2 regions of the Vibrio sp. QJM3NY_39 genome follow, and region 2 is predicted to be linked to the other one. Evidence: predicted binding sites of a transcription regulator. Region 2 holds the regulator's gene; the other holds the start of a gene.
The links. Region 2 encodes CRP, which controls carbon source genes, mostly activating them, when cyclic AMP is high. Its sites were predicted from a motif close to TGTGANNNNNNTCACA; they were not measured.

Region 1 (15,301 bases), on a different replicon from region 2:
TTGCTTAATAGCGCCTGCCGAGGCCCTGAAAATGCAAAACACTGGCTGGTGGGTAACGTAATCGTTTTCTTTCGACTGTTGAACGATATGTTCGGATTTTAAACCTATAAATATGTTATTTGTCAGTGATATTAACCGACAAGTCATTACTATTTGGAAGGTTGATTTGATTGGGTTTTGTAAATGCCTTAAATGTAAGTGTGAGTAAGAAAATAAAGCAAACGTAAGCGTTGTATAGGCAATTAAAACACCTTGAATAGCGAGTTATTGATGGCCAACCTTCTTAAACTAAGGCGTACTGGTGGTTAAGCACTGCGTTTTGTAAACGTGTATGTACAAAAGTGATTACAATGTTTTGCGTACGGTAAAGGTGAGGCTCGAATCACAACATTGATGATATATGAGCAGTATATATACTGCCCTCGCTTTTAATAAATACTGGTGATAGGAATGTCGAAAACCAAAGTGCTCATTGTCGAAGATGACCAAGAGATAGCTCGTTTAACTACGCTTTACCTAGAAGCTGAAGGCTACGATGTTAGCGTTGTTCATGAAGGGAATTTAGCACTTGAAGCGATCCGCAGTATTGAACCTGATTTAGTGCTGTTGGACTTGATGCTTCCAGGCATGAGTGGCGCTCAAATTTGCCGTCAGGCTCGAGAGTTTTACAATGGAATAATTTTAGTGTTGACCGCCTCTGCCGATGAAATGAGTGAGGTAAGCTTATTTAAGTTTGGCGCGGATGATTACGTTGCAAAGCCTATTCGTGGCCATGCTTTGTTGGCGCGAATTGAAGCGTTATTACGTCGAGCTGCTCCTATTGCTATCGCGCCAGAAAAAACGGCTGAAAAGCAATGCGATATTGTGATCAACAATATTGCTCAAAGTGCCACTCTGTATGGGCAAAATCTTAAGCTTACTTCTGCCGAGTTTGAAATCTTAAACCTTCTTGTGAATAACATCTGTCAGGTCGTGACTCGAGACCAGTGCTGTCAGTTATTTCGAGGGATTGATTATGCTTTTAATGATCGTTCTATTGATATGCGAGTTTCCGGTTTAAGACGAAAACTACGCATTCACGCAAAAGACAAACAGTTGATCCGTACGGTTCGCAATAAGGGGTACATGCTGGTTGCGTAAGTTCATGACTGCGAAACTTCGTTCTGTTTCGATGTTTGCCCGATTGTATCTTGGGATTGTGGTTGGTATGTCGGCAACGATCTTTTTGTTTGTGAACCTAGGTGAAGGGCACATGCGAAGAACCGAGATCGAAACTTTCTTAAATGATGGTATTTACTTCGTTGAGCAGTATACCCGTCAGCACAATCAATATAATTCTCTGTATAAAGAACTCGATAGAACAGGCTACCAACAATTTTATATCTTCAATTTACGCCTGTTAGATAATTGGTCGGGAGAGGCTCCATGCCAACGATGCGAGTTATTTACCACTTTAAATGGTGTACCTATATACCTCAGTGATAACGATCTGTACTCGGCGGTGTTTCAACTTCCAAATTCTAAATTTAGTTTCGCGTTCAGTGAGGTAGGGGATTTTTTCTCTCCTGAAATTGAATGGTATGAAGATTCAGAAAGAAACTTTTTACTCGGGCTTTTGTTCGCCATTATTGTCGCGATCGGCGCAAGTGTTTACTTACCTGTGAGGCGTTTTCAAGAAAGAATCGAGTTGCTAGTTGAGAAGCAAAAACAGTTTGGTCGAGGGAAACTCAGTACTCGTTCTGATCTAGACGACATTCATCCAGTGTCAGATTTGGCCAGCAGCTTTAACTTCATGGCGGAAGAGATCGAGAGCAAAGTGAAACAAAGCCACATCTTTGCTCAAGCTATCCCACATGAGGTGCGCACCCCGCTCAGTCGTATTCAGCTGGCGACCGATATTCTAAGAAGGGGAGCTCCCGACCATCATCAGGCGCTTTTCGATGATATTGATACCTACATTGAGGATATCAACGATCTTACTTCAGAAATTATCATGCTGTCGAAGTTGAATGTCATGGATAACTCATTCTTTGAGCTCGTTAAAGTGACCTCTGATCTTCATGAGTACTGTCTCGATCGTATTCGTTACTCTCAGTTAGACAATGTGCTCTTTGAATCCAAAGTAGGGCAAGATTGCAAGATTAAGTGTGACTGCTCAATGGCACGTTTGGTCTTCGATAATATTCTCAAAAACGCGGGTAATTACACGCGCGATGAGGTGTGGATGACACTGGATGAGAATTCAGAAAATTGGCTAGTGGTTATTGAAGATAATGGTTCTGGAATCCCAGAAGACAGTCGTGATGAAGTATTTCTTCCGTTTTCTCGCTTGGATTCAAGCAGAACCTCAACAACGGGTGGTTTGGGGTTAGGCCTCGCGATTGCGATTTCAGCGGCTAAAAAGCTTTCTTGGGATATCAAAATCGATGACAGCAACCATGGTGGAGCTAAGTTCAGTATCGTGATTCCTAAGACCGTATAACTGGGCGCTCTGAGGGCTACTTAGGTTCTAGGTTCGTAAAATAACAAAGCCACGGTCGAATACCGTGGCTTTTTAGTATGCTCATTTACATAATAGTGACTGCTTAGAGCTTAGAGCGATGAAGTCCATAAATGGCGTGGTCTACGATGCGGCCATTCAAGTTCTCGTTACAAGTGATGGTGCCTTCCAATGTAAAATGTAAGCGCTCACAAACTTTACGACTACTCATGTTCTCAGTAGCGGCTGATATTTCAATCTTTTCCATATCTAACTCATTGAAAGCAATATCAATCAGTTTTTGAACCACACGAGTGACGATGCCTTTGCCTTGTTGAGTCTGTGACAACCAATAACCAATCGTTACCTTCTTGGTATTGTGGTCGATGGTATTGAAGCTGCAGTTACCGACGATCTTTCCTTGATACACGATGGCACATGTCATGCTTTTCCCTTCAGCATAATCGTGTAATGAGCGTTGGATGAAAATCCTAAAATCTTGCTCTGTTTTGCAGTGCGGTGGCCATGCTAACCACTGGCTAAGATACTCATTTTGGCTTTGTGAATAGTCAGCGTAATGGGCAGCGAAACTTTCTTCGACCAATGCGATGGATAGTTCGTTATCGATAATCGTTTTAAACATGTCTTTCCTTTTCTTTTGGCTGATGATTTAGTGATTTTTGGTCGGCAGGCTATAATGTCGCATGATTTTCAATATGCAACCACTTGTAGCACGGATTTTTCGTGATACGTTAGTTCTATCACGAAACTCATTAAACCTTACAATAGTTGTGTATATAACCATTAGCTATGCATTAGTATTAGCAGCCTAAATATATAAAAACTATAAAAATGCTAGGCTTAAATAATGAATCAACATTGCCAAGAGGTAACCGTAGACCTAAGAAAGGCTCTATTTGGTATTGCTAAGGCGCTTGATAACGTCGGTTTTGAAAGCAAAAACCATGGGCAGAGGGTCGGTTATATCGCGTATCGATGTGCTCTGAGCGTCGGGTGGGAAGAAGAGCAGGCCCAACTTGCGTTCTCATTAGGGTTAATTCACGACTGTGGCGTATCGCAAATTGATGAGCAGCTCAGCTTAACTTCTGGGTTTGTGCCCGACTCGAGCTATCACCATTGTCAGAAGGGCTACCAAATCTTAAAAGAGTGCCCAGTTCTTTCTATATTCGCTAAGCCGGTTCTTTATCATCATACCCCGTGGGCTGAGTTAAAGGCGATTCATATCAGCGAGTTAGAAAAAGAATTGGCCGCGATCGTGATGCTTGCCGACAGAGTCGATTATCTATACGGCATAACCTCTTCTGATCGTTATGGAAATTTAACACCAGATGGAAAAGCGAGCATTATCGAATGTTTGACTGAACAAGCGGATGAGATGTTCGAAACCAACCTTGTACAACACATGTGTGAGCTGGTCGATCTGGATGATTTTTGGTTCTCGATGGAAATCCCTTACATCGAGAACATGAGGGATAACTTTGAGCCTGTGCCATTCTTCTCTCAGCAAATGTCGCTGGACGAGACGGTGGCCTTTGCCGAGTTTATCGCCAATGTTGTTGATACAAAAAGTTCGTTTACTTTTAAGCATTCGTTGAAAGTCGGGCAGCTTTCTGAATATCTCGCTAAGCAGTTGGGTTATTCATACACAACTCAGCGTAAACTCTATTTAGCAGGGCTAGTTCATGACATCGGCAAACTGCAAACACCTAATGACATTCTTCATAAGCCGGATTTGCTGACCGAAGAGGAGTATTGCTGTATTAAACGCCACGCAACGGACACTCGATTCGCACTGCAAGAGCTGTTTAGTTCTCCTCAGGTATGTCAATGGGCATCCAATCATCATGAAAGGTTAGATGGATCAGGTTACCCAATTGGTAAAACGGCGGAAGAGCTGGATCAACCGAGTCGGATCGTCGCTGTGGTAGATGTATTCCAAGCATTATCTCAATCACGTCCTTATCGTGCTGGTATGACGTTAGAACAGACGATGGCTATTTTGAGAGACTATGTTGAAAACTATAAGTTAGATCGAGAAGTGTTTGAATGTCTTGAAAAACACGCACAGTACTGTTTCGAGTTATCAACTGATAAAAGAATGTACGCGTTTTAACGCTAGTGAATGGTTTCGAGGTGTGATGCCTTCACTCATACTCGATGAGAAATGACCAATCACCAGAAACAGAAAAGCGATAGCCGAGGCTATCGCTTTTTTAGTGGGGGCTTTCAGGAGATAAACATCAGTAGGAACTAAAGGTTAAGGCCTAAAAATTGAAGCTAGTATCGTTTTAAGATCTCGATGATCTCTAGCTCTGTTTCCGCTGCGATAATGGCATCAATGTCATCATTATTTTGGAACAACTCTGATAGCGCCATAATAGTATGGATATGGCTGTCTGAGTCCATCGCTGCCAGAGTGATTGAAAGGTAAACGTCACCGTTGTCTTCCGACTCTAAATCAACACCCTTTTTGAATACTGTCACCTGTAGTGATGCTTCGTTTACACCATCTTCAGGACGAGCATGAGGCATCGCGATCTTTGGTGCTAGAACATAGTACGCGCCGATGTCTTTGTGCTTTTGCTTGATAGCTTCAACATAGCTTGCTTCGATTTTTTTGCTTGATAACAGTGTTGAACAGGTTAAATCAATCGCAGCATCAACCGTTAGGTTCTCTTCAGAGTTGATGATAACGCCTTGGTTACCGATTAAATCAAATAGGCTCATGAAACAATCCACCCTAGAATCAGACCAACTACACCGAAGTCGAAGTCAGCAAACGTTGTTGCTTCAAGACCCAGGCCACCCAGTACAGGAAGTAGCAGCATCGGTAGGAAAGAGATACACAGACCTTGCGTGAATGAACCTAGGATTGCACCGCGTAAACCGCCTGTTGCGTTACCGTAAACACCAGCTGCGCCACCAACGAAGAAGTGAGGTACCACGCCCGCTACAATGATTGTCCAACCAAGTGCACCTTGTACTGCCATTGCTAGTAGACCAGCAGCGAAAGAACAAAGGAAACCGATAAGTACCGCGTTTGGCGCTACAGGGAATACCATTGGGCAATCTAGAGCAGGTTTTGCACCCGGAACTAGTTTGTCAGAAATACCTTTAAATGCAGGAACGATTTCAGCAATTAGCATCTTCACACCTTGCAATACGATGTAAACACCCCCTGCAAAGATTAGAGATTGCATGAAGGTAAACACAACCCAGTTTTGACCGCTTGATACTGTTTCTACAAACTCGCCGCCCGCAATAATAGACGCAAGCATGAAGAAGATTGCCATTGTTGTTGCTACTGCTACTGGCGTATCACGTAGGAACATTAAGCTTTTAGGAACTTGGATGTCTTCTGTTGATTTTGATGTGTCACCGAATTTGCTACCAATGAAGCCAGACACGATGTAAGACAGTGTCGAGAAGTGACCGATAGCCAGTTGATCAGTACCCATCACTTTTTCAGTGTACTTTTGGCCTAGCGCTGGCATCACAACCATTAGTGTACCCACAATGATAGAGCCAATTGCGACTAGAGCAGTGCCTTCAATGTTTGCTGTAGACAGAATTACCGCTACTAGCATAGACATGAACATTGTGTGGTGACCCGTTAAGAAAATATATTTTAAAGGAGTAATGCGAGCCAATAAAATATTCACAACGAATGCAAAGAACATAATTAGAGCCATTTCATAACCGAATGCTTCTTGTGCTAATGCAACAATTGCTTCGTTATTTGGAATAACACCACTTACGCCGAATGCTTCAGTAAATACAACTGAGAAGTTATTTAGTGCGCCAACAAGAGCGCCAGCACCAAAACCTAAAATTAGGAAACCCATTACGGTTTTAATTGTGCCTTTTAGAATGGTAGAAATATCAGCTTTTTGTGCAACAAGGCCAATGAAAGCAATTAAACCTACCATGATTGCTGGCTCTTTTAATAAGCCGAGCATGAATTCGAAAAAGTTTTGCATAATTTGACCTTACATGAAAGTTTTTAGTTGTTCTTCGATTGATGCTTTGTCAAAAATATTTTTAAGGCTGATGATATTCTCTTTTCCACCGTCTTTCAGTTGGTTAGCAACGTCTGTTGCCGCGACCCAAATATCCGCATTGCTTGATGCTGCAGAAGATAGATCTTCGTGATCAATCTCTGCTTCGAAACCGATTTTTTTAGCCACTTCTTTCACTGCCATTTCCATCATTAGTGAAGTACCAAGGCCGTTACCGCAAACTACAAGAATCTTTTTCATAATATTTGTCTCAATTGGATTTTAGGGGTTGAGAAACTGCGTTCTCTTATTGTGTGAGAGCATAATAATGGAAATATTCAGATTTCAATAAGATCTACATCACAAAGCCAAAATGAGATTGTGATGGAGATCTCGTTAATTCGTGTTAAAGATCCAGAGTGAGACTTTGATCAAATTTAACTTTTCACTCGAATATGCAACGTATCTTATTGAGAAAGGCAGGAGTAAATGTATTTATTTTTCGGAAGGCAAATATTTAGAGGATCTGTGAAATAAAATAGATAACTAATCGTATCGACCGTAATCGGTAAGCATTTTCTTAAGCATGCTATTGACGTCTTTGGTCTTTTTATTTCTTTTTGTTAATTGACTAAGAGAGGTTGGCTTTGGAGCCTCAGTTTTATCATTCTCAACATCTTCGACCTTATCTTTCATTTTTTGTACGGCTGGTAATAACATTCGAATTTCTTCGTTATTAGTGTTGGTTAGTACCACAATATTTTCAGATTCAACTTGGGTAATGGTCAATATTCCATGTTTAACGGATTCAACCTTTTCACCAATCATAATTGATTCAGGTGCGACAGAGCGATCGGTTAACTGACCTGTACGTAATTTCGCCGCACTGATAGCGCGGATATTTCCGGTATTTTCAAACGCGACAATAACAGTATAGGTGTTATAATATTCAACTACTGTCACATAGCCATGTCTATTTGTTTTGAATTTAGCTCCATTGTTCATGTCGTGCGGAGCTTCCATTTTCTTCAAGTGTTTCCTCTCTTAGTCTCGATGGCTGTTATATATAATCAGCTCTATTAGTATTTTATAGATAATTATTTGGTGAGATCATACAAAGTATATACGCATCTAAACTTAAGATGAATCTTGAAGTATCGGGAAATGAGGCAGAGCACAGAAAAGTAGTAAGAATCACACAGAATTAACCGAGTGATTACGCTCGTACGTTTAAAGGCTTAACATTACAAATTCAACTTCATACAGGTTGTTTACAGTTTTTATGCATACAAAAGACGATAAACACTGCGTTTTGTTTAATCCTTGACCGCGCGATCGTTTGCGTCAAAAAATGTGATGAAAGTCTCACTTAACTGTTTATACTTCTTTTCCGGTTTTAAGCCGGTGCTTAGCCAATACAAGCCGTCACATGGATATGTGAATGACCCCACGGACCGGACCAGCTACGTTCCACTGCTTGTATAAGGTGATTTTTACATGAACAACTCGTTGTTACAGTCGCTAACGTTGTTAGCTCCTTCATCGCGTAGCGTTTTGCTTGCGGTTCTTTGTCCTATTCCTTTGATGTCATTCGTTTGGCTCATGTTCACTCTTTAAGGATTACTAGGACACATTATGAATATTCTATTTGGTCTTGTCGGTGTTATTGCACTGATTGCTTGCGCATGTCTGCTATCTGAGAGTCGCTCTTCTATTAACTGGAAAACGGTCTCTCGTGCACTATTACTTCAAATCGGCTTCGCTGCTTTGGTGTTGTATTTCCCTTGGGGACAACTGGCGTTAACAAGCCTAAGCAATGGCGTTTCGAGCTTGCTTGGTTTTGCAGACGTTGGTATCGCTTTCCTATTTGGTGATCTGGCTACTGAAGGTTTCATTTTCGCGATTCGCGTACTTCCAATCATTATCTTCTTCAGTGCTTTGATCTCTGCGCTCTATTACTTAGGCGTTATGCAGAAAGTGATTCAAGTTCTTGGTGGAGCCGTGCAAAAACTGCTGGGTACCAGTAAAGCTGAATCTCTAGTTGCAACAGGTAATATCTTCCTTTCTCAGGGTGAGTCTCCTCTTCTTATTCGTCCCTTTTTAAAGTCTATGACTCGTTCTGAACTGTTTGCTGTAATGGCGGGCGGCATGGCGTCAGTAGCCGGCAGTGTACTGGGTGGCTATGCAGGATTAGGTGTTGAACTTAAATACCTTATTGCAGCAAGCTTCATGGCGGCTCCGGGCAGCCTATTGATGGCGAAGATCATTGTTCCTGAGCGTAGTACTCCGAGTGACTACGACCACATTGAGCTAGATAAAGCTGACCAAAGCAACGTGATCGATGCATTGGCAAGTGGCGCAATGAACGGTATGAAGGTGGCGGTCGCTGTCGGCACTATGTTGGTTGCATTCGTGAGTGTGATTGCAATGGTCAACACGGGTTTAGAAAGTCTAGGCGAAATGTTCGGTTTTGCGGGCATTACCCTGCAAGCCATCTTCGGTTACCTATTCTCGCCTCTTGCATGGTTAATTGGTATCCCGAGTGATGAAGTATTAATGGCAGGTTCTTACATCGGTCAGAAGATCGTAATGAACGAGTTCGTTGCTTTCATCGACTTCGTTGAGAACAAAGCGCTGCTATCTGAACATAGCCAAGTCATTGTGACTTTTGCATTGTGTGGTTTTGCCAACATTGGTTCTATCGCGATTCAATTAGGTTCGATTGGTGTGATGGCACCAGAGCGTCGTGCAGAAGTGGCAAACTTAGGTTTGAAAGCAGTAGCGGCTGGTACGTTAGCTAACCTAATGAGTGCATGTTTAGCGGGTATCTTCATCCTGCTTTAAGCTAGATTAAGTTAAAGTAGCTAGATTCAATAAAAGCGCTTAAATTTAGTAAAAGCGGGTATCTTACTTACGGAGTTTACGTAAGAAGGGTGTCCGCTTTTTTGTGCCTGCTCGTTAGGTTGATTAAGGTTCTAGCCACCACTTCTCATTGTTCTGTAGTGTGTTAGGCTCACTCGGAAGAGTAATAGAGCAAGCTCCTTTTATCCGATATACTTGAATATCATTAGGTTGCGATTAATAGCATTCGACTTCGATTAAGAACATTCGACTTCGATTGAGAATATTCGGTTTCGACTAAGCACATCCGCTTTCGACTAAGAACAATGGCAACCAAGTCCAATAAATCAAAGGTCTCCCCATGAACATGCGCGTTCTCATCGGTCTTATCACTGCCTTTATCGGCTTGTTTGCGATGGTTTATCTTATTGCTGGTGGTACTCAGTTCCCTATCTCTCAGTGGCCGCAAGAGGCTTACCACGGTTTAGTCTTCAGCATCGTATGGGGCACTGGCGTCGCCGCATCGGTGGCGTACTTCTTCTCGGCATTGGTGTTTGTGACTATTGCAGTGGTCTGCTATGCGATTGGTTATAAGATCGGTGGGCTCTTTTCTAGTAAGTCAGAAGCATAAAACAGAAGTTTAAACGTACACTTTTTGCATTTTCTTTTAGGGTTAACGTTCGCCTTAACCCTCCCTTAACCTCCAGCTCGTTATCTTGCCTCCATTCTTACAGGAGACAAGAAGATGAAATTGAATCTTCCTTTAAAACATTCCCTTATTTCACTTGCTCTAATCGGGTTGATCGGTTGCACGACAACCAGTCAGGCTGACTATGTTTCGTTAGCAGAGCAAAGCACTAGCAAGACACAGCAAAGCTTGCTTTCAGAGCTGATCCAACAAACCTCTGAAGAACAGGCTTTGAACCAGCATGCTTCTAATGAACAAGAGTTAGATACAGAGAATCTACAACTCACCGATTTAGTGAATGCGCCGAAGCTCGATCTCTATATCGAGCGCGCTCTACAGAACAGTCCAAGCCTTCAACAAAGTATCACAGCACTCAAAATTGCCTATGCACAGCAAGGTGTGACGTCTGGCGACCGCTTACCAACCGTCGATGCGAGTTTTTCTGGTCAAGCTGACGAAGGCACTAACGGCTCAAGCACCACTGAAAGCTACACTACGGATGTCACGGTCGGTTGGGAGTTGGACTTATGGCAGAAATTAGCAGACACAAACAACGCCGCGTTAAAAGATATTGCGACGTCTCAGGCTAACCTTCAGGGCGCTCAAGATCTTTTGGTCGCGAGTGTTATGAGAGGTTGGCTTGATATCAGTTTGAAGCAGCAGCTTGTTGATATTGAAACGCAGCGCTTAGTGATCCTCGAAAACAACGAAGAGCTGGTTTTAGAACGTTATCGCACAGGGCTAGGTAGCCTTGAAGAGCTAGATAACGCCAAAACGAGCAGCGCATCGACTCAAGCAACTTTGGCCGATTACCAAGAGCAACTGGCACAAAGTCGACGCGCGTTAGTTTTGTTAACGGGGCAGTGGAGTGGGGAGTCTGAGGAGTTATCACTTGCGGATCTCGGTTCATTCCCAACCATCATTAACCCGCTAGACAACATGCCGACGCAAGATCTGGCAGGGCGTCCGGATCTTCAAGCGGCTTTCTTCAATATTGAAGCAGAAACACTACGTGCCGATGCCGCATACAAAGCGATGCTGCCGTCGATCAGCTTATCTGCAAGCCTAACCGATATGGCGGAATCTCCGAGCGAAGCGCTGCTTACCGGGCCTTTGTGGAGTGCGCTTGGCCAAGTATCGGCACCACTGTTTCAAGGTGGCAAGCTGAAAGCCCAAGCAGAGATTGCTGACTTAACCACAGAAACCAGTTACTGGGCTTACCAAGAAACATTGCTTAGTGCGGTAAATGAAGTGGAGAACGCGATGGGTCAAGAGTCGTCATTAACTCTTCAACAGCAACACCTAACGAATGCCTTGGTGAGCGCACAACGCAGCTTCACCAGCTATGAAGAGAAATACCGTCAGGGTTTGGTCGACATTTTTGATCTACTTACTGTTCAGCAACAAACCTACGACCTTGAAGCGCAGCTAACACAAACCATTTATAACCGTCTCGTAAACCGAATTGATTTAGGCCTAGCTCTGGGCTTGGGAGTATCTTCATGAAACTGAACACCATCACAATTGCCATCACTCTAGTGGCTGGTTCAAGCATCTTTGCTGCCCTTGCTTACAACGGTTCTCAAGTGGCTCCTGCTCCTCAAAAGGCCAATGAATTAGCGGTTTCCGAGCCTCAAGCTATGGTTGTTGACACTAAGTCTATTGAAACTAAGTTTGTTGACACTCAGTCTCTCGAAATGACGCCTGTTGAAACGACAATTTTGTCTGCATCGCAGCAGCAACAAGTGTCTGTAATACTCGCAACACTGGGTGATTACCAAGCGGAAGTGGTGGGATACGGAGAAGCGAAGTCGCGTTATGAGTTGATGTTTTCGACTGAAGTTAGCGGTCGAGTGGAAGCGATTAGTTCACAGTTCGAAACTGGACAAGTGATTAGCGAAGGTGACGTGATCGCTAATATCGATTCGACCAGTTACCTACAAGCAGTGACGCAAGCAAAGGCCAATGTTGCTCAAGCTCAACTGGATTTATTGGAAGAGCAAAGACAAGGCGAACAAGCTAAGTCTGAATGGCAACGCTCTGGTTTGTCCGGCGAGCCTGATTCGCCTTTGGTATTGCGTAAGCCCCAATTAGCACAAGTTACCGCAGCTCTAGAAAACGCCAAGTTAGAACTAGTTAAGGCTCAGCAAGACCTCGAAAAAACAACATTAGTTGCCCCTTTTGATTCGTTGGTTGTGAGCCGTGATGTTCAACCGGGAAGCTATGCACAAACGGGTACCCAAATAGCTACTTTATACAGTATCGATGAAGTTGAGGTTTCTGTGCCTCTGTCTGAAAGCCAATGGTTGAGCTTACCGAATAGCGATAACACGCAATTGAAAGTACAACCGTGGTCAGTAACGTTGTCGAGTTCTGATGGTCAATACCAATGGCAAGGTTATGTTGAACGAGTTGAGCAACATTTGCAGCAAGACACTCGTCAACGTTCGTTGATCGTGAAAGTCGATAATCCTTTGGAACAACAGAAAGATCTTTATCCGGGCACATTCGTTAAAGCAACGATCTCGGGTAAGCAATTAACTCAATTATGGGAACTTCCAGCTTCTGCACTTTCGCAGCAGGGTGACCTGTGGTTTGTGGATGACAACGGTCAGCTTTCTAAATCAAACGCGGATGTTGAGTTTGAAAAGGGCGGTTTGATTTACATCGATCCTACCAAACTGGGCGTGGAAATTGACGAGTGTGTTCAAGTGGTTAAGCGTCCGTTAAGCAGCTTTAAAGCAGGCATGGTCGTTCTGGCTAAGGCGGAGGGTTAATCATGTCAAACAAGCAGCATACAGGCGCTATTGCATGGTTTGCTAACAACTCTGTGGCAGCGAACTTATTGTTAGTGGGCGTGATCATTATTGGCGTGTTATCGCTTAACACGTTACGTAAAGAGGCCTTCCCAAGTCTTGAACCCGATGTTGTCACAGTTTCAGTGACTTATGACAGTGGTGACCCTGTTCAAGCGGAAGAAGGGTTAGCGATCAAGATCGAAGATGCGTTAGAAACTGTGCCGGGTATTAAGCGTATTACGTCGACTTCTGATGCGAACGGCAGCCACGTCTCGATTGAGAAAACGAGCACCTATGATCTTGATACTCTGTTAACCGACGTTAAAACTAAGGTTGATGCGATCAATAACCTGCCTGCGGGCGCTGACAATCCTGTGATTGATAAGGCTCGCATGCAAGACCACGCCTTATGGGTACAGCTTTATGGGGATGCAGACCGAGCAACGCTGCAGAGCTTAGCTGAGCAACTAAAGTCGGATTTACTGAGCCAATCGGCCATTCGTGACTTAGAGATTAAGGCTAAAGCCGATCCTATGATCTCGGTCGAGGTTGATGAGAATAAACTTCAAGCTTATGGATTAACCCTGACTGATGTTTCAGAAGCGATCAATGCGGAATCTTCTGCGGCTATTTCGACGAGCCTTCGCAATGGCGAGAAAACGGTTCGTTTGAAGGTGTCTGATCAGGCGTACGAGATCCAAGATTTCAACGCGATTCCGGTAATGACTACCACCGATGGTACGCAAATTACACTGGGTGACATTGCCAACGTTGAAGACATGTTTGCCGACGATACCTTCATGCTTTCTCGTTACAACCAACATAATGCAATGGCGATTCAGATCGTGATGGATGAATATGGAGATGTCGTCAGCATCGTTGAACAGGCTCAACAAGTGGTAGATCGCTGGGAAAACAGCAACATGCTGCCGAGCGATGTCGAAATCGAAACGTGGTACGACAAAAGTACCATGATCAAAGACCGTTTGAGCCTGTTGGTGAAGAACGCGTTAACGGGTATTGCTTTGGTGTTCATCGTGTTAGCGGTATTCCTTAATGTGCGTGTCGCTTTCTGGGTGGCTGCGGGCTTACCGTTCGTATTCTTTGGCACCATGTTCTTCATGACAGACACCTTTATGGGGTTAACCATCAATGAAATGACCACCTTTGGTTTCATTATGGCGCTCGGAATAGTCGTCGATGATGCCGTGGTGGTTGGGGAGAGTATCTACTCCACACGCAAAGAAGAAGGCGACTCGATCGGCAGTACTATTCGAGGCACTATGAAGGTGGCATCACCAACCATATTTGGTGTGCTAACGACGGTTGTTGCTTTCTTAGCACTGGCTAACGTTGAAGGTAAAATGGGTCAGATTTACGCTCAGTTCGGCACGGTCGTGACTATCTGTTTGTTGCTGTCTTTGGTTGAGTCTAAGTTCATCCTGCCATCGCACCTCGCGCACATTAATACCAAGCGCAGCGATAAAAAGGGGCTGTGGGCTCGTGTTCAACATGCTGCCGATACTGGACTCGGTTGGTTTAATAAGCGCATTTATTGCCCTGTGATTGAATGGGCGCTGAAGCTGCGTTATGCCGTGGTGATGGTTTTCTTGTCGCTACTAATCTTAGTGGCAGGGCTACCAATGACTGGGGCGGTACGTGTGGCATTCTTCCCTGATATGCCGGGCGACACCGTGACTGCTGACATGTCGATGCAAAACGACGCGAGCTTTGGTCAAACACAACAGAACTTGCTAGTGCTTGAAGCGGCGGCAACACAAACGGATGAAACTCTGAGAGCGCAATACGGTGTTCAAGATGAATCATCGGAACTGCTTAGCCTTCAGGTTATCGCCGATGCCGATGATTCTGGCCAAGTGAAAATTGAATTGGACAGCGACAGTGTTTACACATCGAACGAGTTTGCAGATGCTTGGCAAGAGACTGTGGGCCAAATGGAAGGGGTTAAGAAGCTCAAGATCTTGTCTAAAATGGAGATGGTCGACAACTTCAAAGTAGAATTAAAAGCGTGGAATGAAGAATCAGTTTCGGCGGCCGGCAATGAGTTCTTAACCAAGCTTCAAGCTATTGACGGTGTGAGTGGCATTGATCATAACTTGGATCTGGGTGAGCCTCAGTATCGTTTCGAATTAACACAACAAGGTCGTGCGTTAGGTTTTGATACGGCAAGTCTTTCACAGCAAGTATTACAGGCGTTTGGTGGTGACATCGTTCAGCAATTCCAACGTGGTAAAGATGAGGTGAAAGTTCGAGTTCGTTACCCAGAGTCGGATCGTCAAACCATTGCGGATATCAAGCAATCGAGCGTGAGAACCAACGACGGTACCGTGGTGCCTTTGAGTACGGTTGCTGAGGTGCATTCAGACTACCAAGTATCAGAGATCACACGCATTGATAGCCAACGTGCAGTGTACATCAGTGCAGTATTGGACAAAGAGGTGGTTGCGCCTGCTGA
Region 2 (15,301 bases):
GAAGGTTGCTGGTTCGCCACGATCGTAAGAGCTGTCGAACTGAGTACCGTCGGTTAGCGTACCTTTGTAGTGCACTTGAACAGTATCAGTGTCTTTTGGAGAAGCACCTTCACCAGCCGTCATTACTTGGTAAAGTAGACCAGATTCAGTTTGCTTAACGCCTTCAGCTTTAGCGAACTCAGCGCGGAAATCATCACCGGCTTTCTTCACTTCTGCAGATTTTTCTGCCGCTTGTGCTTGCATTGTTTCAGCAACACGCTTGTCTAGAGCTTCAAGAGCTGCGCGAGTTTCTTCTTCGTTAAGTGCTGTTTTCTCTGCGAATACGTCTTCGATACCTTGAAGAACCATATCTTTGTCTAGGTTAATGCCTAGCTCGCTTGGCTTATCAATGCTTGTGCTTAGGTAGTTCGCGAAAGATACACCGATTGCGTATGCCGCTTTGTCATCTTCTGTTTTAAAGTTTACTGCTGCAACTTTAGCTTCTTCTACCTGTGGAGCTTCTGCCTTTGGTTCTTCTTTCTGACAACCAACTGCTAGCATAACCGTTGCGGCAAGCAGTGATACTTTTAAAACTGATTTCATTGAATTCTCCAATTAATGGCCAAGCCATTGGTTATTGTGCACAAATCTAATGATTAGATTGGTGTGAATACGTTAGTTATAACAATATACTAGTCATATGTCTTTCGACACAAACCGGATTATTAGATGTGATGCGAATATTTTTCCACTCATTGCTATGTACGATTGTCATCACCTTGTTAAATGGTTGCTTTTTCTTTCAAGATGATGAGCAACGTTGGGAAATTGAACCCAATGGCGCCACCAGCTTTGCACTAAGCAGAGATGGACGCTTCGCCCTGCTCTACTCTCAGCAAAAACAACTGTTACTCTGGGACCTCGTCCAAGATAAAGAGCTCGCTCAACTCGGCCCGCAAGATCAATCAGAAAACCAAGTATCGCGTATCCGCATCTCGGACAACGGCCGCTTCGCCATTACCGCCAGCCAGATGAATTTCGCCGTTTGGGACTTATCTTGGACTCAAGCTGAAGGGCTTTGGTCTATTTCCGATGGCCTAATTCGTGATGTCGATATATCCAGCAATGGTGAAAAAGTCTTACTTGGCCTGTCTAATGGCAAAGCTATCTATGTGGACTTAGTCACCGGACGCCGTCTTGAGTTCCTTGCTCACCGAGAAAAAGTTAATTCAGTCTCCCTCTCTTCTAATGGCCGCTACGCATTATCAGGCGGCAACGACTACAAAGCTTACCTTTGGGATACCGAATCAGGCTTGGTGTTACGTACCTTCGAGCATGAACAAAGAGTAGTACGAGTTGCGCTACAACGGGATGGAGAATTGGCTTTTACTTCCGATGGCGGCAACCAAGCGATGATCTGGAATTTGGAAACAGGTGAACCTCAAGCGCAATTGCAGAGCTGGTCTCGACAGCTGATATTCTCTAGTGCTCGCTTTTCTGACGACGGCAGTATGTTGGTGACGGGTACGCCATCCAGCCAAGTGAGTGTGTGGAATACTCAAGATGGAAAACGCATTTCTCGTCACGATGCCGAGCCATTAAAAGATGCTCGCCCTCCACGTGCGGTAGTGTATGATGCAGCCTTTGATGAAAAGAACCGTGTGATATCGGGCACCTCTGCGGGCATCGCCCAAGCTTGGAATGTGGATTAAGAACGATGACAGAAAAGCGAATTGAACAACTAGAAAGCCGCGTGAATGACCTAGAATGTCAGTTGGCTTTCCAAGAACAAACCATTGAAGAACTCAATGAAGCGCTTAGCCAACAACAGATGTTGATCACGAGAATGCAAGATCAAATGAAGTTCGTGGTGGGTAAAGTAAAAAATATGGATGGCTCAAACCTCGCTGACGCATCAGAAGAGACGCCACCTCCACACTATTAAGTGCGGTTTAAAGATAACGAATTAATTCTAGCGACGCATATCGTTAGTTTCTCGTCCTCAATGTGTAAACACATTTCAGGGCTGGACATAGAAAACTAAAAGGGCGACAGATGTTTATCTGTCGCCCTTTTGCTTGTTTAATCTGCGCTAATTCAACTTAAACCAGTTAAGCCAATACAAGCTTATTAGTCGTCGGCATAAATCTTCACTTCCACGCAGCCTTTCGTATCAACACTCGCGCGATACATTCCAGAACTGTTCATACCGAAATGAATATCACCTTGGCCATCGATAGCAATCAAGCCTCCTTCACCACCCATGGTTTTCAATTCACCTTGAATAATCGTTTCACAAGCCGTATGCACATCTTCCTTGAGATAACGCATTCTTGCCGCCACATCACTAGCGACCATCTTTCTAAGGAAGAATTCCCCCATACCCGTTGTTGAAACGGCCACGTTGCCATTTTCAGCAACAGTGCCTGCACCGAGGATTGGAGAATCTCCCACACGACCGTATTTTTTATTGGTTACGCCACCGGTACTGGTTGCTGCAGCTAAGTTACCGGCCTGGTCTAATGCTACTGCGCCAACCGTGCCGTACTTTTTATCATCTGGATATTTTTGAGCTTGTTGCTCATCGTATTTTGCTTCAGACAAAGCAAAGATGCCTTTCTCTTTCATCGACTGAAGTTGGTCATAACGACGCTCAGTAAAGAAGTAATCTTGCTCGGTGAAGATATACTCATGCTCAAACGCAAACTTCTCTGCGCCTTCACCAATCAGCAGCACATGGTCGCTTTTAAGCATCACATCACGCGCAAGTTCAATTGGATTTTTGATATGGCGGACACCTGCAATAGCACCCGCATCCATTTCGCGACCGTGCATCACAGAAGCATCCATCTCAACAAATTCGTCATGAGTTAAAACAGAGCCTTTACCGGCATTAAAATGCGGGCTGTCTTCCATCACCTTGACTGACGCAACCACTGCATCCAGCGCATCTCCACCCGATTGCAACACTTGATAGCCAGCCAAAACCGACTTCTCCAAAGCCTCGGTAATACCCGTTTTTAATTCATCGCTCATTTGCTCTCGCAAGATAGTTCCTGCACCACCATGAATAGCAATTGAAAAAGGCTGTGACATGCAAACTCTCCACTGACGTCGTCTTATAATGTTGTGCTATCAATATCACATCCATGGTTTGATGTCTGATAGGGAAAACCAAACTCTTTACGAATGCTTAGATTCGCGGATGTTTAGATTTACGGATACTGAGTTCGCTAGATTAAAAGTCAGCTCAAAAAGCGAGACTTAAACGAAAAAAACCTCCACAAGGGAGGCTTTCAATATTCTTAAACTAAACCGCTAGTTCGGTATTAGTGAGAACCACAGCTACCGCCGCCGCAGCAGCCGTCTTTTTTCTCTTCAGCGTGGTCATGGCCTTCGCCACCACAACAACCGCCTTCGTGGTCATGATCATGGTCGTGACCGTGGCTACCACAGCCGCCTTCTTGGTGTACGTGACCGTGTTGAACTTCTTCTTCAGTCGCTTCACGAACGGCTACAACTTCAACGTCAAACGTTAGAGTTTGGCCAGCTAGCATGTGGTTACCATCAACAACAACTTCGTCGCCATCTACTTCAGTCACTTCAACTGGGATTGGACCTTGGTCAGTATCCGCTAGGAAACGCATGCCAACTTCGATTTGCTCAACACCTTGGAATACGTCTGCAGGAACACGTTGAACTAAGTCATCGTTGTGCTCGCCGTAAGCGTCTTCTGGAGTAACCGTTGCTGAGAACTTGTCGCCAGCTACTTTGCCTTCAAGCTCTTTTTCAAGACCTGTAATTAGGTTGTTGTGACCGTGAAGGTAATCTAGTGGAGCTTCTGCAGTTGATTGGTCAACTACTACGCCATCTTCAAGTTTCACTTGATATGCAACACTAACTACTACGTTCTTTTCAATTTTCATGAGAGCTCCAAGGAGGTTTGGACTAAGCTCGAACAGTTGAGCTTAGGAAAAATTCTGTACCAGGATATTATGGGGATCAATTAACGAAACTCAATCATTCTGGCTTAAAAATACCGATCATTTCTTGATTCGCGTGTTCAGATTTCTCTACAGTTTTCGGTTTACGCTGCTCAGTGAAGTCACAATCGACGCATTCCACCAGCTCGATATTATTTTCAACCCACCAGCGGAGTGTGTCTTGGGTCTTGCAGCTTGGGCAACTCGCCCCTGCGATAAAGCGTTTTTTCTGTTTCACGTTCATATCCTTTACTACTCTGGATTCGCAGTTCTTCCCACATGCTCTATTCGAGACTAAGCAGAGACCGCGTTTATTATTAGATTGATTCTTTAAGTTACAGTTTTTAAGAACAACTACAGAGCTAAGCTCAAGCGATTAGCTCTAAGTTCTAAGTTCTAAGTTCTAAGTTTCTAAGTTCAGGCTATTGCCAATAGTTTCTAGATTGGTGATCATTTTCCATCTCATGTCCAAAGATCTCTTCAAGCTCTTTACGAGCTTCTTTCGCTCTCTGAGCTAACTCAGCATCTTCGCTATGCTGAGGAAGCAACTCTTTGAGCATACCATTATCCAATTTCCTAAAATGTGCTTCTGCTCGCTTCGCTTTATATGGATGCATACCAAGTTCAGTCAATGTTTGACGACCTAAATCTAGAGCCCCAAGAAAAGTTTCACGAGAATAGTTGCTTACACCATGGTTAAGTAATTGATACGCTTCAACACGGCTTCGAGCACGCGCTAAGATCTTCAACTTCGGGAAATGCTGCTTACACAAATCCACGGTTTTCATGATTTCATCGGGAGAGTCGGTACACAGCACAATGGCTTCAGCCTTATCAGCGCCTGCAGCACGTAATAGTTCAAGGTGAGTTGAGTCACCGTAGAATACCTTGTAGCCGAATTTTCTAAGTATATGGATTTGGCTGGCGTCACTTTCAAGAACGGTGATACGAATCTTGTTGGCATACATTAGACGTCCAATGATCTGACCGAAACGACCAAAGCCAGCAATGATCACTCGAGGGCTACGATCGACAACATCAGAAGACATCGCGCTTTCACTGATTTGATTGAGTTGACGAGCAAAGAAGCGATCTTGCAGCTTAAGCATCAATGGCGTGGTCACCATAGAAAGGCTCACAACCACCAGTAAGAACGACACTTGGTCACCACTTAGGATGCCTTGTGCACTCGCCGCGGTAAAAATAACGAAAGCGAATTCACCACCTTGGCTGAGAATCATCGCCATACGGCTGCGCGCTTTAGTTTGAGTACCGAAGATACGAGCCAGCGCATACAACACCAAGCCTTTCAATACGACCAGAGACGACACCGCGATCAATATTGCGAATGGACTTTCTGCCAGTAAACCTAAGTTCACCGCCATACCCACCGAAATAAAGAACAGGCCGAGCAGTAACCCTTTAAATGGGTCTATGGCGATTTCAAGCTCATGTCGATATTCACTTTCAGCCAGAAGTACGCCCGCCAAGAAAGTACCGAGTGCCATCGACAAACCAATCTGCTGCATGATGACGGCAATACCAATCACCAATAACAGCGCCGCAACTGTGAATAACTCACGCACACCGCTCATGACTACATATCGGAACAGTGGTCTCAACAAGAAGTGACCACCGACAAGCAAGCCAATCACACCACCTAGCATCCACAACATGTCAGCCCAACTGCCGCCCGTATTACCAGCGAGCAAAGGCAGCATCGCCAACATAGGGATTACTGCTATATCTTGGAAAAGTAATACAGCAAAGCCGGATTGCCCCGCTTCTTTACCGCCGAGCTCCCGCTCTTCAATAACACGTAAGGCTATGGCTGTCGAAGACAGCGCTAAACCCATACCTATTACCAGGCTGGTTTGCCATGTTAATCCGAACAAACAGGAGATAGCGGTAATAATCAAGGTGGTGATCAGCACTTGCGCACCACCGAGTCCGAGAATAGGCGCCCTCATCTGCCACAGTTTTTTAGGGTTAAGCTCTAAGCCAATCAAGAAAAGCAGCAGCACCACCCCGAATTCGGAGAAATGTAGAATCGCTTCGACATCACTGATTAAACCAAGCCCCCAAGGGCCAATCGCCACGCCAGCTAATAGATAGCCGAGTACTGAGCCTAGGCCAGCGCGCTGCGCGATAGGAACCGCGACCACAGCAGCCGCTAAAAATATAACGCTACTTTGTAGAAAATCATTAGTCAGAGCCATTATTCGCTCCTATATCTTGTAGCGGGTCTCGCAGCCAATTTCGATACGCTTCTGCGTGTTGGTAAAGCGTCATATCCGAAACATTTCTCGCCCAGTGTAAAACTAAGGGGGATATCCAGTGCATCTGACACAAAGCAGCGGTTAGCTCGAATGGTTGCAAGATCTCTTGTAATGGATATTTATTATAGCCTGCGGCACCAAACGCCTCTTCTTTACCACCGGTAGTAATAACGCTGCGCCAGTGTTTGCCTTTAAGCGCACTCTGCTCACCGAATGCAAATCCTTTTCCTAACACACGATCAAACCACTCCTTCAATAACGAAGGACAGGAATACATAAACAGAGGATGCTGGAACACAATCACATCGTACTCTAGGAGTAAGTCATGCTCATAAGGCACATCGATAAAGAAGTCTGGGTAGATGGCGTAGAGATCGTGAATTTTGACATGACCGAGCGACTCGACCTTTTTAACCATCATTTGATTAGCAATAGAGGTGTGCGGCTCTGGGTGTGCGTAGATTATTAACACCTTTGGCACGGCTTTGTCTGTCGAGGGAGTATTACTCATTCCTTTGAAACATTCCTTTGAGGGCTAAACGGTGGCAAGGCCACAAGAATTTAAGCAAAAGTTATTAATATGTTATTGGCATCATAACGCAAATTGCATTGTGATCGACTTTTATCTGGTTTCAGCCTACTATGCAGGCGTCTGTTCACCTCTAATTTCTATGCTATTTCAATTATGATTACTTTCTCTGATATTCAATTGCTCCGCGGTGGTAAGCCACTCCTCGACCAAGCATCTGCGACTTTTCATCCTGGCGACAAGATCGGTTTGGTTGGTAAAAACGGCTGTGGTAAATCTACGCTGTTCGCCCTAATCAAGGACGAACTGTCTATTGATGCAGGCTCGTTCAGTAAACCAGCTCATTGGGAAATGGCTTGGGTTGCTCAAGAAACACCAGCATTAGAAAGAACAGCCATTGAATACGTGATTGATGGCGACCGTGAATACCGTGGCCTTGAAGATCAACTAGAGAAAGCGGAACAAGCCGACAACGGCACATTAGTCGCAGAGATCCACGGCAAGATTGAAACCATTGGTGGTTACAGCATCAAAGCACGTGCTGCCGAGTTATTGGATGGCCTAGGCTTTCGCCAAGAGCAAATGACATGGAACCTAACCCAGTTCTCGGGTGGTTGGCGTATGCGTTTGAACTTAGCGCAAGCCCTTCTATGTCGCAGTGACTTACTGCTACTCGATGAGCCTACCAACCACTTGGATTTAGACGCAGTAATGTGGCTAGAGCGTTGGTTACAAAACTACCCAGGCACACTGGTTCTTATCTCGCACGATAGAGACTTCTTAGATCCTATCGTCAACCGCATCGTGCATGTTGAAAACCAGCAGCTCAATGAATACACCGGTAACTACTCATCGTTTGAAACTCAACGAGCACAAAAGTTAATCCTGCAGCAGGCAATGTTCCAAAAGCAGCAGAAACAAATGTCTCACATGCAGAGCTACATTGACCGTTTCCGCTACAAAGCATCAAAGGCTCGCCAAGCGCAAAGCCGTATTAAAGCACTAGAGAAAATGGAACAAGTGCTGCCCGCTCAGTTTGATAATCCATTCAGCTTTGAGTTTAGAGAGCCAGACGCGCTACCAAATCCAATCATGATGATGGATGAAGTATCAGCGGGCTATGATGACAATCTGATTCTAGAGAAGATTCGCCTTAATCTAGTACCCGGCAGCCGAATTGGTCTGCTTGGTCGAAATGGTGCTGGTAAATCAACGCTAATCAAGCTGCTTTCAGGTGAACTGAAACAGCAAGGCGGTGAGCTGAGCTATTCGCAAGGCGTTAAGATGGGTTACTTCGCTCAGCATCAATTGGAGACGTTGCACCCAGAAGAAACGCCACTTCAGCACATGATGCAAATTGCGCCGAAACACACCGAGCAACAACTGCGTGACTACCTAGGTAGCTTTGGCTTCCAAGGTGAAAAAGCACTCGACAAGGTGGCGCCATTCTCGGGTGGTGAAAAAGCGCGTTTAGTATTAGCGCTACTGGTATGGCAAAAGCCGAACCTGTTGTTACTCGATGAACCAACCAACCACTTGGATCTCGACATGCGTCAGGCGTTGACCTTCGCCCTACAAACGTTTGAAGGCGCGATGGTTATCGTATCGCACGACCGCTACCTACTTCGTGCGACTACTGATGATTTATACCTTGTGCACGACCGTCAGGTGGCACCGTTTGATGGTGACTTAAGCGATTACTACAAGTGGCTAACCGAACAGCAGAAAGTTGAGCGCAAAGAAGCACAAGCATTGGCACCAGCAAAAGACGGAGCCAACAGTGCAGCAGCGAAAAAAGAGCAGAAACGTAAAGAAGCCGAGTTCCGTAAACTGACGGCACCACTTCGTAAAAAGCTGACTCAATTTGAAAAGCAGATGGATAAGTTAACGCTATCTCTCGAAGAAGCTGAGCAAGAATTATCCGACACTTCACTGTATGAAGCTGAAAATAAGGCTAAACTGAATAAAGTACTCGCTCTCCAAGCGAGCAGTAAGTCGCAGCTAGAAGAAGTTGAAATGGATTGGATGTCCACTCAAGAAGAGCTTGAGCAGATGGAACAGGATATGGATAGCTTATGAGCCCAGAGCACGCACCAATATCACTAACACTGGAACGACTATGGCAATTTAGCCTTCAGTATTACAGTGTGCGCGGTGTAAAGGATGCGTGCCTAGCTTTGCAAAACCAGTTCCACGGCAACGTCAATCTACTGCTGCTTCTCAAATGGCTCGATGAGCAGCAATTGTCTTTTGCCGAAGAAGAGTGGCACAAGGTACAACAGTGCTTAAGCCGCTCTGAAACCCTGCTTCATAGCTACCGAGAGCTGCGTAAGCACCTCAAACCTCAAGTCGTCGATTCCCTCTACCGTGAAGCTCTCCAATTTGAACTGCAGTTAGAGAAGCAACAGCAATCTGATCTCGTCGACTGCATTAATTCTCTTCAGCTTACGGCTAACCAGCAATCACCACTCGCTTTTCAATACTGTCGTTTATTAGGGGCTGAAAACCTCTACGACGCTTTTTCTGAACCAGCACCTCAACCCTAACGCGTTTCCTTTCTCTAATCTTCAATCAAGATCCAAGCTTACCTTGGTAGTATCGCTCTTCGTTTCCACACGGGAGTGGCGCGCATGACTGGCAATATGTTTGAAGCTCAATCTCGACAATATTCAACCAGTTACTTACACCCTGTTTTTGTAACCCGTATCAGTGAAACCCTTGCGCTTATACCGAGAATCAACCAAGCTCAAATAAAAACGTGGGCGTTTCGCTAAAAGCTCAACACTTTATCAAAGCCCATAAAAGAAGCATGGACTGTTTTTATGACAATATTTACCGCAGCCGCTGGTTTATCTAATCCGCACTTACAAACCTTAGTGCCACGATTTATTAGAAAGCAGGCATTGTTTGACCCTCAATGGCAAACCTTAGAAACACCCGACGGTGACTTTCTCGATCTTGCTTGGAGCGAATCGCCAGAGGGTGACACCCCAAGTAATGAGGCTCGAAGTAACAAGCCGATATTCGTTCTATTCCATGGCTTAGAGGGAAGCTTTGAAAGCCCTTATGCCAACGGACTGATGAATGCCTTTGCTAAAGATGGCTGGCTATCAGTGATGATGCACTTCAGAGGCTGCAGCGGAAAGCCCAATCGCTTGGCTCGCGCTTACCATTCAGGTGAAGTCGAAGATGCACGCTTTTTCCTAAGACATCTACACGCCCAGTTTCCCAATAACCCTAAGGTAGCGGTTGGTATCTCTTTGGGCGGTAACATGCTGGCGAACTATTTGGCTGAGTACGCGGACGACCCATTGCTGTCGGCGGCGACGATTGTCTCTGCACCTTTTGATCTGGCTTGTTGCTCTAGTCGTATTGAGCGAGGTTTCTCTAAGCTCTATAAAAAGTACCTGCTCAACTCTCTCAAATCGAATGCCTTGAAAAAGATTAAGCTGCTGCAAGAAAAGCTCGGTATCACCGCCGAAACCATTAAGAAGATAGACAAGCTGTATGAGTTTGATGAACGGATTACTGCGCCTCTGCACGGGTTCAAGAATGCTCAGGACTACTATGCTCAGTGCTCAGCGCTTCCTAAACTTAATAAGATTAAGCTACCGACTCAGATCATCCATGCCAAAGACGATCCGTTTATGACAGACGACGTGATTCCAAAGTTCGTGTTGCCTGACAACATCGACTATCGCCTATTTCAAAAAGGCGGCCATGTGGGGTTCATTACCGGTAGCACGCTCAAACCAAGGTTTTGGTTAGAAGAAGCGTTGCCTGCTTACTATGAAAGTATCCAAGATTCGGCATAATGACCGAGCCTTTGTTAAGGACTGAGTAGTAGACGTCACTAGACACGGTAATCAACACATCAATAAACCTATTTATGAACATAAAAGAGAGAAGTATTTATGATCATCCCATGGCAAGACATTGCGCCAGAAACACTGGAAAACCTCATTAAAGAATTCGTGCTGCGTGAAGGCACAGACTACGGCGACGTAGAGGTTTCACTGCAAAACAAGATTGATCAAGTGAAACATCAATTAGCCTCAAAGGAAGTCAGCATCGTGTTTTCTGAGCTGCATGAAACCGTTGATATTCAAGTCACAAAACGCTTCTAAGCTGCGCTCATAAAGGAGCCGTGTTATAGTGGTAAACGATTGCTAACAAGTAAGTTACTCAAAAGACAAGGGTTGTCATGTCCGCTAAACATCCAATTATTGCGGTGACGGGTTCATCAGGAGCCGGCACCACCACTACCTCAGAAGCCTTCCGAAAAATGTTCAATATGATGGACGTGAAGGCCGCTTGGGTTGAAGGGGATAGTTTCCATCGCTTCACTCGACCAGAGATGGATGTCGAGATCCGTAAGGCTCGCGAGCAAGGTAAGCACATCAGCTACTTTGGTCCACAAGCCAACGATTTTGGCGCATTAGAAGAGTTCTTCCGTCAATACGGTAATGAAGGCACGGGTAAAGTCCGTAGTTACCTACATACCTTCGATGAAGCCGTGCCTTACAATCAAATGCCGGGCACCTTTACGCCATGGCAAGAGATCCCAGAAAATTCCGATGTGATGTTCTACGAAGGCCTTCATGGTGGCGTGGTAGATGGCGACATCAATGTCTCACAGCACGTCGACTTGCTGATCGGCATGGTGCCAATCGTCAACCTTGAGTGGATCCAAAAATTCGTTCGTGACACACGCGATCGTGGGCACTCACGCGAAGCAGTAATGGATTCTATTGTTCGCTCAATGGATGATTACCTTAATTACATCACCCCACAATTTTCGCGTACTCACATCAACTTTCAGCGTGTTCCAACCGTAGATACATCGAACCCACTGAACGCCAAAGGGATTCCAAGTTTAGACGAAAGCTTCGTGGTTATACGTTTGCGTGGCATCAAAAACGTCGATTTTCCCTACCTTCTGGCTATGATAGATGGCTCATTTATGTCACGCCACAACACGCTTGTGGTGCCAGGCGGCAAGATGAGTTTTGCTATGGAGCTCATTGTAAGGCCCATCCTACAACAGCTCATCGAAACCGGAAAAATAGGTTAACAAGACGCCATTCTGGTTGATTACTTTTCATACCGTGATCATGTGCACAATTTTGCGTAAAAATCGTAGCTTGGTCACGATTAAAATCAAGAAATAGTACCTGAAAAAGGATACTATTCTTAAACGAAACACAAGATAGCTTGCAGCGCTCAACGAGTGCTCTTATCCTACAAGTCAATCTAGGCTTAGCTAAAATACGGAAAGCGGCAAGCATACCCTGCAGAGGAAGTAAGATATTATGGTTCTAGGTAAACCCCAAACCGATCCAACATTAGAGTGGTTCCTTTCACACTGTCATATTCATAAGTACCCTTCAAAAAGTACTTTGATTCATGCTGGTGAAAAGGCAGAAACCTTGTACTACATCGTTAAAGGTTCTGTGGCAGTTCTTATCAAAGACGAAGAAGGTAAGGAAATGATTCTTTCTTACCTAAACCAAGGTGACTTCATTGGTGAACTTGGCCTCTTCGAAGAAGACCAAGAGCGTACTGCATGGGTTCGTGCAAAATCTCCTTGTGAAGTAGCTGAAATTTCTTTCAAGAAATTCCGTCAACTTATCCAAGTGAACCCAGATATCCTAATGCGCCTTTCAGCGCAAATGGCAAACCGTCTACAAGTAACTAGCCAAAAGGTTGGTGACTTAGCGTTCCTTGACGTAACAGGTCGTATCGCTCAAACGCTACTTAACCTAGCGAAACAGCCAGATGCAATGACTCACCCTGACGGCATGCAAATCAAGATCACTCGTCAAGAGATTGGCCAGATTGTTGGTTGTTCTCGTGAGACAGTAGGTCGTATCTTGAAGATGCTAGAAGAGCAGAACCTAATTTCTGCACACGGTAAAACTATCGTGGTATACGGCACTCGTTAATCTCGATTAACTGAGCCAAAAATTTGAAAGCCACCAAATGCAAATTTGGTGGCTTTTTTGTTTTCTAAAGATCTAGAGAGCAGATGCGAGATGCGAATGGAGCACCTCCCGCGTCCAAGCGCAAACACTCTCAAAGCGAAGCGTACCCGCATCTTTAGGGTAAAGCCCGTGCTCGTATCTTTCTTTAACCGTTGGTGCTCTCAAAGATCTTGTCAGCCGATGCTGCAACAAACCCTGTATAAATCTCACCATTCGCCATCGCATAACGCTTAGCGAACTCGTAGAAGCCACCAGGAATCACCTCATTGCCTTCAACAAATGAAACTGGCACTTTGTCTGCCATTGTAGATGATTGCTCTAATAAGACCTCTGGAGAGCCTTTAACCTGACCGCCAGATGCATTGATAGTGAAACCTGAATCACTCAAATGGTCATTCACAGTCTGTACTTCATCGAACTCATTAAGCTGGTTCACACTCACCGTAAAGTGGTTTGCACCGTAACCATGAGCCGCTAGCCAAGACGCGTATTCACTCTCTTTTGCTAGCACTTGGAAATCCGCGAAACTCAGATCCCAAAGGCGACCACCAAACAAGAACTCATGACCTTGAAGCTTGCTTGCGTCTACTTGCTCAACCAACTTCGCAACGATCTGTTGTAAGTCACTTGAACACTCTTCTACCTTCAACTCACTAATGAACACTTTCGGTTGGTTTGGGTCTGGGTGCTCGTAGTGCTTAGCCACTAACTTCTTGCTCTCAAACAAGTAGTCGCCACAAGCCTTGTAGCCTAATTCAAGGAAAGGCTTAGCCAGTGTTTCAATACCTAGCGGTGCAACATTGAAAGTTCGCAGTGCAATGTGATCATTAATCAGGGCTTCGTCTTCTTTCAGCAGATGATGAACTTTCTCGGCCGATGGGCAAAGCCTGTGAATGTAATCGTCCCATAGTGATTTAAAGAGTAGATCGGGCGTCATGGTGACTCCTTGTCAGAGGTTCTAGCAAGCTAGTAATTTGGATTAGAGAGGGAGAGGCTGGACACAGAGTCAGCAGCCATCAGCCTGTGACATACTTGTTCTATTATTATCTACCGCCCAATCTAGGTGTCGGACGTGATGGAAAAGGAAGCGATAACACCGCTTCCTCATTACACAATTAACCAATGAATCTGTTATTCATGAACCTAGAGCTCATAAGCTTATGATTCATGAACTTATAGCTTAAGAGCTTAAACTAAAGCTCAATACCTGGGCTAAATGTCGCTGGCAGTTGAGTTTCACCACCTTCCATTGACGCCATTGGGTAAGCACAGTAGTCCGCCGCGTAGTAAGCACTTGGGCGTAGGTTGCCTGAAGCACCCGGGCCACCAAATGGTGCATCACCACTTGCGCCTGTTAGCTGGCGGTTACGATTAACAATACCCGCACGGATATGGTCAACGAAGTATTCCCATTCAGAATCGTCTGTTGAAACTAGGCCTGCAGACAAACCAAAGCGTGTGTCATTAGCCAATTCAACCGCTTGCTCTAGCGATTGGTAACGAACTACTTGTAGCAATGGACCGAAGTACTCTTCATCTGGTAATTCAGCAATGTTGGTTGCATCAATAATACCCGGAGAAACAAACGCCGCTTCACCCGCCTTTGCTTCTACTAGGCTTACACCGCCTAGCGATTGCAGATTAGCTTGCGCGTCCAGAATGAATTTAGCCGCAGCTTCCGAAATTTGTGGCCCCATGAAGGGTGCTGGCTCAGCGAATGGCTGATCGACACGAATCTTCAAGGTCGCAGCCACGAGCTTATCGAGCAGTTGATCGCCCTTCTCTCCAACAGGCACATACAAGCGACGTGCACACGTGCAACGTTGACCCGCACTGATGAAAGCCGATTGAATGATGGTATAAACCGTCGCGTCAGCATCACCAAATTGGTCGCTGATCACCATAGGGTTGTTGCCGCCCATTTCTAGTGCCAGCATCTTGCCCGGTTGGCCCGCGAATTGACGATGCAGGATATGACCGGTATTGGCACTACCTGTGAACAGCACGCCATCAAGGCCTTTAGCATCAGCCAGTGCGATACCTGTCTCTTTGGCACCTTGTACTAGGTTAATTACGCCAGCAGGAAGGCCAGCTTCTTGCCATAGTTTCATCGCAAACTCACCCGTCCAAGGTGTCTGCTCTGACGGCTTAAATACCACGGTATTACCCGATAGCAGTGCTGGAACAATATGACCGTTAGGTAGATGACCAGGGAAGTTATAAGGACCAAATACTGCCATTACACCTAATGGACGATGACGCAGTACGATTTGGTTGCCTGCGGCTTCACGTGAAGCTTCACCCGTACGTTCGTGGTAAGCACGAATAGAGATAGCGATTTTACCCGCCATCGCACCCGCTTCAGTGCGAGTTTCCCAAATCGGTTTACCCGTCTCTTTTGCAATAATCTGTGCAATTTCTTCGCTGTTCTCTTTTACCTTCTCAGCAAAGTTCAACACGATCGCTTCACGCTCTGCAAAGCTCAATTTTTTCCAAACTAAGAAAGCGTCACGCGCCGCTGCTACTGCAGATTCAACCTGTGCTGGT

Region 1: AC3CHU_RS16970 (NupC/NupG family nucleoside CNT transporter) is a predicted target of CRP. The motif match lies at 7,851-7,866, and genes of this name have one in related genera.

The regions. Positions count from the first base shown of each region.
Region 1 covers NZ_CM173506.1:201,827-217,127, reverse strand. The annotation lists gene AC3CHU_RS17010 (response regulator transcription factor) at 451-1,140, shown strand; gene AC3CHU_RS17005 (sensor histidine kinase) at 1,133-2,482, shown strand; gene AC3CHU_RS17000 (GNAT family N-acetyltransferase) at 2,586-3,122, opposite strand; gene AC3CHU_RS16995 (HD-GYP domain-containing protein) at 3,348-4,613, shown strand; gene AC3CHU_RS16990 (PTS sugar transporter subunit IIA) at 4,778-5,227, opposite strand; gene ulaA (PTS ascorbate transporter subunit IIC) at 5,224-6,480, opposite strand; gene AC3CHU_RS16980 (PTS sugar transporter subunit IIB) at 6,490-6,759, opposite strand; gene AC3CHU_RS16975 (hypothetical protein) at 7,045-7,521, opposite strand; gene AC3CHU_RS16970 (NupC/NupG family nucleoside CNT transporter) at 8,134-9,342, shown strand; gene AC3CHU_RS16965 (hypothetical protein) at 9,701-9,970, shown strand; gene AC3CHU_RS16960 (TolC family protein) at 10,085-11,533, shown strand; gene AC3CHU_RS16955 (efflux RND transporter periplasmic adaptor subunit) at 11,530-12,804, shown strand; gene AC3CHU_RS16950 (efflux RND transporter permease subunit) at 12,807-15,301, shown strand, end outside.
Region 2 covers NZ_CM173505.1:295,024-310,324, reverse strand. The annotation lists gene fkpA (FKBP-type peptidyl-prolyl cis-trans isomerase) at 1-582, opposite strand, end outside; gene AC3CHU_RS01390 (WD40 repeat domain-containing protein) at 714-1,691, shown strand; gene AC3CHU_RS01385 (SlyX family protein) at 1,697-1,924, shown strand; gene AC3CHU_RS01380 (isoaspartyl peptidase/L-asparaginase family protein) at 2,110-3,075, opposite strand; gene slyD (peptidylprolyl isomerase) at 3,309-3,905, opposite strand; gene AC3CHU_RS01370 (YheV family putative zinc ribbon protein) at 4,000-4,200, opposite strand; gene kefB (glutathione-regulated potassium-efflux system protein KefB) at 4,385-6,181, opposite strand; gene kefG (glutathione-regulated potassium-efflux system ancillary protein KefG) at 6,168-6,752, opposite strand; gene AC3CHU_RS01355 (ABC transporter ATP-binding protein) at 6,927-8,849, shown strand; gene AC3CHU_RS01350 (TIGR02444 family protein) at 8,846-9,316, shown strand; gene AC3CHU_RS01345 (hydrolase) at 9,593-10,585, shown strand; gene AC3CHU_RS01340 (YheU family protein) at 10,685-10,897, shown strand; gene AC3CHU_RS01335 (phosphoribulokinase) at 10,975-11,844, shown strand; gene crp (cAMP-activated global transcriptional regulator CRP) at 12,083-12,715, shown strand; gene AC3CHU_RS01325 (2-oxoadipate dioxygenase/decarboxylase family protein) at 12,900-13,691, opposite strand; gene astD (succinylglutamate-semialdehyde dehydrogenase) at 13,948-15,301, opposite strand, start outside.